2 regions of the Rubrivivax sp. JA1055 genome follow, and region 1 is predicted to be linked to the other one. Evidence: riboswitches for the same ligand, from Rfam matches in the RefSeq annotation. Region 1 holds a riboswitch; the other holds the start of a gene.
The links. Region 1 has a riboswitch for glycine ahead of LOC65_RS13180 (branched-chain amino acid ABC transporter substrate-binding protein). Riboswitches for the same ligand answer to the same signal wherever they lie in the genome.

Region 1 (3,389 bases):
AGGCCGACGTGCTCAACGTCATCCCGCCGCAGCGCGCCGGCCGGCTGGCGCAGGACGCGGGGCTGGTGACGGTCAACGGGCGCTGGGTGGGTGTCGACTGGCTGACGCTGGAGTCGCAGGCGCTGCCGGGCGTGCACGTGCTCGGCGACGCCACCTTCTCGGCGCCGCTGATGCCCAAGAGCGGACACATGGCCAACCAGCACGCCAAGGTGGCGGCGGCGGCGGTGATCCAGCGGCTGCGCGGCGAGCCGGTGAACCCGGCGCCGCTGGTGATGAACACCTGCTACAGCTACCTGTCGGCGACGCACGCGGTGCACGTCGCCTCGGTGCACCCTTACGACGCCGCCGAGAAGACCTTCAAGGCGGTGCCGGCCTCGGTCGGCGTGTCCAAGGACTGGAACACCGCCGAGGCGCTGTACGCGCAGGCCTGGGCCGAGAACATCTGGGCCGACGCGCTGGCGCTGTGAGCTTGCGGGCGGCCCCCGCGGGGGTGCCGCCCGCCGCCGCCGTCAGCGAACGACGGCGATCTCTTCGCGCTGGCCGCCCTTGAAGGTGTAGAGCGTCAGCGCGCCGTTCTTGATGTCGCCCTTCTCGTCGAAGGCGATCGTGCCGGTGACGCCCGGGACGCTGATCTTGGCCAGCACCGGCAGGTACTTCGCCGGGTCGGCCGAGCCGGCCTTGACCATCGCCTCGACCATCACCTTGGTCGCGTCGTAGGTGTAGGGCGAGTAGATCTGCACTTCGGTGCCGAACTTCTTCTTGAAGTCGGCCTTGAACTTGTCCATCACCGGCTTCTGCGCGCCTTCGACACCGCCGGCGATCGCGCAGACCACCTGGCCGTCGGGCACCTGGCCCGAAGCCAGCTTCGGCAGCTCGGCGGTGCAGACGCCGTCGCCGCCCATGAACTTCGACGTGATGCCGAGCTGCTTCATCTGGCGCAGCATCGGGCCACCGACGGCGTCCATGCCGCCGTAGAAGATGACGTCGGGCTTGGCGGCCTTGATGCCGGTGAGGATGCCGGTGAAGTCGGTCGCCTTGTCGTTGGTGAACTCGCGCTTGACGATGTTCGCGCCGGCGGCCTTGGCGGCCTTCTCGAACTCGGTGGCCACGCCCTGGCCGTAGGCGGTGCGGTCGTCGATGACGGCGACGGTCTTGGCCTTCAGCGTCTGCACCGCGTAGCGGCCCAGCGTGCCGCCGAGCTGGGCGTCGTCGGCGACCATGCGGAAGGTCGTCTTGAAGCCCTGGCGGGTGTAGCGCGGGTTGGTCACCGACGGCGCGATCTGCGGGATGCCGGCTTCGCTGTAGATGCGTGCGGCCGGGATCGCGGTACCGGAGTTCAGGTGGCCGACGACGCCGTTGACCTTGCTGTCGACGAGCTTCTGCGCCGCCGCGGTGCCCTGCTTCGGGTCGCCGCCGTCGTCTTCGGCGAGCAGCTCGAACTTCACCGGGCGGCCGCCGATCTGCACGCCCTTGGCGCTCAGCTCCTGGATCGCCATGCGCACGCCGTTCTCGTTGTCGCGGCCGAGGTGGGCGGCCGGGCCGCTGAGCGCGGCGACGTGGCCGATCTTGACGACGATCGGCTCGGCGGCCGACGCGGAAACGGCCACGCAGGCCAGGGCGAGCAGGGAAAGGCGCGGATGGAAGGCAGTCATGTTCGGGTCTCTCAGCAGGACGTCGTAGGCATGCCGGCGCCGCGCCCCTTGCGCAGCGTCACCCCCTCTGTCCTGACACCTGAGAGATTCACAGCGGCCGCCCGGCGCCGTTTGCTCCTTCGGCGCACCGGCGGACGTCACGCAGCCGGCGCTTCTTCAGAGTTCATCCAGGGCATCGGTCCGTGGTGCCTGAGAGTTTCCGGGGTGGTTGCTCCTTCGGCGCCGCGCGAAAAGGGTGGACGCGCGGGCTCTCCCGATGCCATTCGGGCTTTTGGCCTACCCGGCTGCGGATTCACCACCAGCCGGGCTAGAAGTAGTCGATTATGCCAGCGAACTACGGGGAAACCCGCAGCAAGCTCCCACGCCGTATCAGGCGATCACGGCCTCGGCGCTGCGGCGCTCGCCACGTGTGTCGACCCAGGAGACGCCGACCCGGTCGCCGGCCTTGCCGCCCCGGAGCGCGAAACGCAGGATGGGGTTCTTCGACACCGACGGGCCGAAGCGCAGCGTCAGTACCGGGCGGCCTTCCAGCGTCACGGCGACGTCCTGGATGTGCCAGGCCGGGATCGGCCGGCCGTCGCCGTCCTTGCGCTGGCCGGACTCCATCTCGTGGGCCATCAGCACGCGCACGACGGTGCGCTCGCCCTGTAGCTGGGCGCGAAGAAGGATGGGGGCGCTGGCCATGTCCTGCCCTTCAGGCGGCGCAGCCGCCGAGCGTCACGCGGATGTCCTTGCGCGCGTAGAACACGCGGCCGTCGGCGGTGGTGGCCACCGCCCAGACGTTGGACGACTGCGCCATCTTGACGCGGATGACGAACTCCGGGACCACGGCCTCGCCGAGCTCGAACAGCGCCGACAGCACCGCCGGGTTCTTCTCGACCAGCAGCAGCAGGCGGCGTGCGCCGGGCAGCGTCGTGGCCAGCGTCAGCTCGACGGCGGCGCCGTTCTCGGCGATGTCCGGGCCGGCGAGCGTGACCGCCGGGCTCGGCACCGGCGCCGGCCAGCCGAGCGCGGCGTTCAGCTCGGCCAGCGAACGGGCCTCGAAGGCCTGAGACAGCGACGCGGCAGCAGCCGGGCGGGGCCACAGCCCCTGCGCCAGCAGCAGTGCCGCGACGGCGGCGGAAGCGGTCAGCGCCTCGCGGCGCCGCGGGTCCGGCAGGGTCTGGTCCATCGTGCCATTGTGGCCCAGCCGGGTGCCGCGGCGGGATCTGGAACGAGTCCGAGAGCTGGGCTCGTTCTTTGAGTTATGACAAGTTTCTTGCCTTGTGTCGGGCGCCCAATGTCACCGATCAATACAGATCAAGCCCGCCGAGGAGCCCCTGACATGAATGCGATGACCGTCCTCTTTTCCACCGACGTCGGCCTGATGAGTCTGGCCGTGATCGTCGTGACGCTGGGAATGGGCGCGTTCTACTTGCGTTATTTCCTGAAGCACATGCGCGAAGACAGCGCACGCGCCGCCGCCGAGGCGGCCCAGGCCCGCCGCTGAGCCCGGGCGGCGCCCCCCGAGGCGCCTCAGCCACCAGAACGCCGGCCTCGAGCCGGCGTTTTCATGTGTACAGCCCGCGCTGGCGCGCGAACAGCCGCGTCAGCCCGAACAGCGCGTCGATCGCCGGCGTCGGCCGGCCCAGGCGCTGGCCGAGTTCACGCACCGCGCCGACGATGGCGTCGAGCTCGATCGGCCGGCCGGCTTCGACGTCCTGCAGCATCGAGGTCTTGAAGGCGCCGAGCTTGGCG
Region 2 (3,389 bases), on a different contig from region 1:
TCCAGGCCGGGCGTTTGACGGCCACCGCGGCCGGGCCGTAGACCTCGGTCAGGCCGTAGACGTGGGTGATGTCGAAGCCGATCTTCGCCATGCCTTCGATCATCGCCGCCGGCGGCGCGGCGCCGGCGACCATGCCGCGCACCTGCTGCGTGATGCCCTCGCGCCATTCGGCCGGCGCGTTGATGATCAGCCCGTGCACGATCGGCGCGGCGCAGTAGTGGTCGACGCCGTGCTCGCGCATCGCGTCGAGGATCGCTTTCGGCTCGACACGACGCAGGCAGACGTGCGTGCCGCCGAGCATCGCCACGGTCCACGGGAAGCACCAGCCGTTGCAGTGGAACATCGGCAGCGTCCACAGGTACTTCGGGAAGTGCGGCATGGTCCAGGTCGCCGCGTTGCCGACCGCGTTCAGGTAGGCGCCGCGGTGGTGGGTGACGACACCCTTGGGGTCGCCCGTCGTGCCGCTGGTGTAGCTGACGGCGATCGCGTCCCACTCGTCGGCCGGGCCTTCCAGGCGCGCCAGCGGCGCGTGCGCGGCCAGCAGCGCCTCGTACTCCAGCGTGCCGACGCGGTCGCCGCGGCCGGTGTACTCGCTGTCGCAGACGTCGATGACGACCGGCTCGCGGCCGTGTTCGGCCTTCAGCCGCGCCAGCGCGTCGGCCATCAGCGGGCCGAACTCGCGGTCGGTGATCAGCACCGCGGTCTCGCAGTGGTTCATCTGCCAGGCCAGCAGCGGCGCGTCCAGCCGCGTGTTCAGCGTGTTGAGCACGGCGTTGACCGCCGGCACCGCGTAGTGCGCCTCGACCATCTCCGGCGTGTTGGGCAGCATCACGCTGACCGTCGTGCCGCGGCCGACGCCCAGCGAGCGCAGCGCCGCCGCGAGCCGGGCGCTGCGCTCGCGCACCTGGGCCCAGGTGTAGCGCCGCGTGCCGTGGATCACGGCCGGCAGGTCGCCGAAGACCTCGGCGCTGCGCTCGACGAAACTCGTCGGCGACAGCGCCACGTGGTTGGCCGCGTTGCGGTCCAGGTGCTGCTCGTAGATGCTCATCCGGCCTCCTGTCGGTGCGCGGCGAATGTTATGCAAGCGGCTGACACCAGGCTGCCTCGGCCCCTCGTCTGCGGCGGGTGCGCGGCGCCGGATGGGCGCTGATACACTGCGCGCCGTCAGGAGAGAGCCCGCCTCGAGCGGGCCGCCGAAGGCGCAGGGTCCAGCCCGAACGCTCAGGCAAAAGGACTGGCTTTCCACCTCACTGGAGAGAGGCCGCCGCGACAGGCGGCCCACCGAAGGGGCAAGGACCACCGCCGGGGTGGCTTCCGAATCTCTCAGGTAAAGCGGACAGCGGGGGCACGTGCGTCGGCGACAGCCGGCGATCCGAAGACGATGCCCTCGATGGAGTCCGCTGTGAGCGACCTTCTGAAGACGCCCCTGCACGACCTGCACCTGAGCCTCGGTGCGCGTTTGGTGCCGTTCGCCGGCTACGCGATGCCGGTGCAATACCGCGACGGCCTGATCGCCGAACACCGCCAGTGCCGCAACGCCGCGGCGCTGTTCGACGTCTCGCACATGGGCCAGGTGCGGCTGTCGGGCGCCGACGCCGCAGCCGCGCTGGAGACGCTGGTGCCGGTGGACGTCGTCGACCTCGCCGTCGGCCGCCAGCGCTACGCCTTCTTCACCAACGAGCACGGCGGCCTGCTCGACGACCTGATGATCTCGCGCCCCGCGCCGGGCACCGGCTTCGGCGACCTGTTCCTCGTCGTCAACGCCGGCTGCAAGGACGCCGACCTGCGCCATCTGCAGACGAACATCGGCCACCGCTGCACCGTCGTCGGCATGCCCGAGCGCGCGCTGCTGGCGCTGCAGGGCCCGCTGGCCGCCGACGCGCTGGCGCGGCTGAACCCGGGCGTGAAGGACCTCGTGTTCATGACCGGCGGCGTCTTCGAACTGGCCGACGCGCCCTGCTTCGTCACGCGCTCGGGCTACACCGGCGAAGACGGCTTCGAGATCTCGGTGCCGGCCGAACGGGCCGAGGCGCTGGCTTCGGCGCTGCTGGCGCTGCCCGAGGTCAAGCCCGCCGGCCTGGGCGCACGCGACACGCTGCGCCTGGAAGCGGGGCTGTGCCTGTACGGCCACGACATCGACGAGAACACCTCGCCGGTCGAAGCCAGCCTGACCTGGGCGATCCAGAAGGTGCGCCGCCCGGGCGGTGCACGCGAAGGCGGCTACCCCGGCGCGGCGGCCGTCGAACGCCACCTGGCCGGCGGCGCGATGCGCAAGCGCGTCGGCCTCGTCGGCCTGGAACGTGTGCCGGTGCGCGAGGGCACGGCCATCGTCGATGCGCACGGCCATGCGCTGGGACGCGTGACCAGCGGTACGCTGGCGCCCGGGGTCGACCGTCCGATCGCGATGGCCTACCTGCCGCAGGACCATGCCGCCCCCGAACACGAGGTCTACGCCGAGGTGCGAGGCAAACGCCTGCCGATGCGCGTGACCCCGATGCCGTTCCAACCCCACCGCTACCACCGCGGTTGAAATCTTCAGGAGAAGCCGATGACCACCATGTTCACCCCCGACCACGAATGGATCAACATCGAAGACCACGAGGCCGCGGTCGTCGGCATCACGCCGCACGCGCAGGACGCGCTCGGTGATGTCGTCTTCGTCGAGCTGCCCGAGGTCGGCCGCACGTTCAAGAAGGGCGAGGTGGCCGGCGTCGTCGAGTCGGTGAAGGCCGCCGCCGACCTCTACATGCCGGTCAGCGGCGAGATCGTCGAGGTCAACGAAGCGCTGCGCGACGAGCCGGCGCTGGCCAACAGCGACCCGATGGGCAACGGCTGGTTCTTCAAGGTCCGTGTCGCCGACATGGCCGAGTTCGACCAGCTGATGGACCCGCCCGCCTACGACGCGTTGCTGAAGACGCTCTGACCCCACCCCCTCCAGCCGTCCGCCGCCCATGCTGATGTCCGCCCTTCCCACGCTCGCCGAGCTCGAGCACCACGACGAGTTCGCCGCCCGCCACCTCGGGCCCAACGAAGCCGAGGAACGGCAGATGCTGTCGGTGATCGGCGCCGCCTCGCGGCAGGCGCTGATCGAGGCGGTGGTGCCGCGCACCATCGCCCGGCCGCAGCCGATGCAGCTGCCGGCGCCGGTGCCCGAGCACCAGGCGCTGGCCGAGCTGCGTGCGATCGCGGCGAAGAACCGCACGCTGCGCAGCTTCATCGGCCAGGGCTACCACGGCACGCGCACGCCGACGGTGGTGCTGCGCAACGTGCTCGAGAACCCCGCCTGGTACACGGCCTACACGCCTTACCAGGCCGAGATCTCGCAGGGGCGGCTTCAGGCGCTGGTCAACTTCCAGACCATGATCGCCGAGCTGACCGGCATGGCGATC

Region 2: another riboswitch for glycine. It lies ahead of gcvT (glycine cleavage system aminomethyltransferase GcvT); the one in region 1 lies ahead of LOC65_RS13180 (branched-chain amino acid ABC transporter substrate-binding protein).

The regions. Positions count from the first base shown of each region.
Region 1 covers NZ_JAJKFP010000006.1:816,625-820,013, forward strand. The annotation lists gene LOC65_RS13175 (NAD(P)/FAD-dependent oxidoreductase) at 1-467, shown strand, start outside; gene LOC65_RS13180 (branched-chain amino acid ABC transporter substrate-binding protein) at 510-1,652, opposite strand; glycine riboswitch at 1,819-1,918, opposite strand; gene soxZ (thiosulfate oxidation carrier complex protein SoxZ) at 2,022-2,336, opposite strand; gene soxY (thiosulfate oxidation carrier protein SoxY) at 2,347-2,823, opposite strand; gene LOC65_RS13195 (DUF3149 domain-containing protein) at 2,977-3,141, shown strand; gene LOC65_RS13200 (2-dehydropantoate 2-reductase) at 3,203-3,389, opposite strand, start outside.
Region 2 covers NZ_JAJKFP010000002.1:358,498-361,886, reverse strand. The annotation lists gene LOC65_RS04810 (acyl-CoA synthetase) at 1-1,048, opposite strand, end outside; glycine riboswitch at 1,241-1,350, shown strand; gene gcvT (glycine cleavage system aminomethyltransferase GcvT) at 1,391-2,530, shown strand; gene gcvH (glycine cleavage system protein GcvH) at 2,549-2,923, shown strand; gene gcvP (aminomethyl-transferring glycine dehydrogenase) at 2,952-3,389, shown strand, end outside.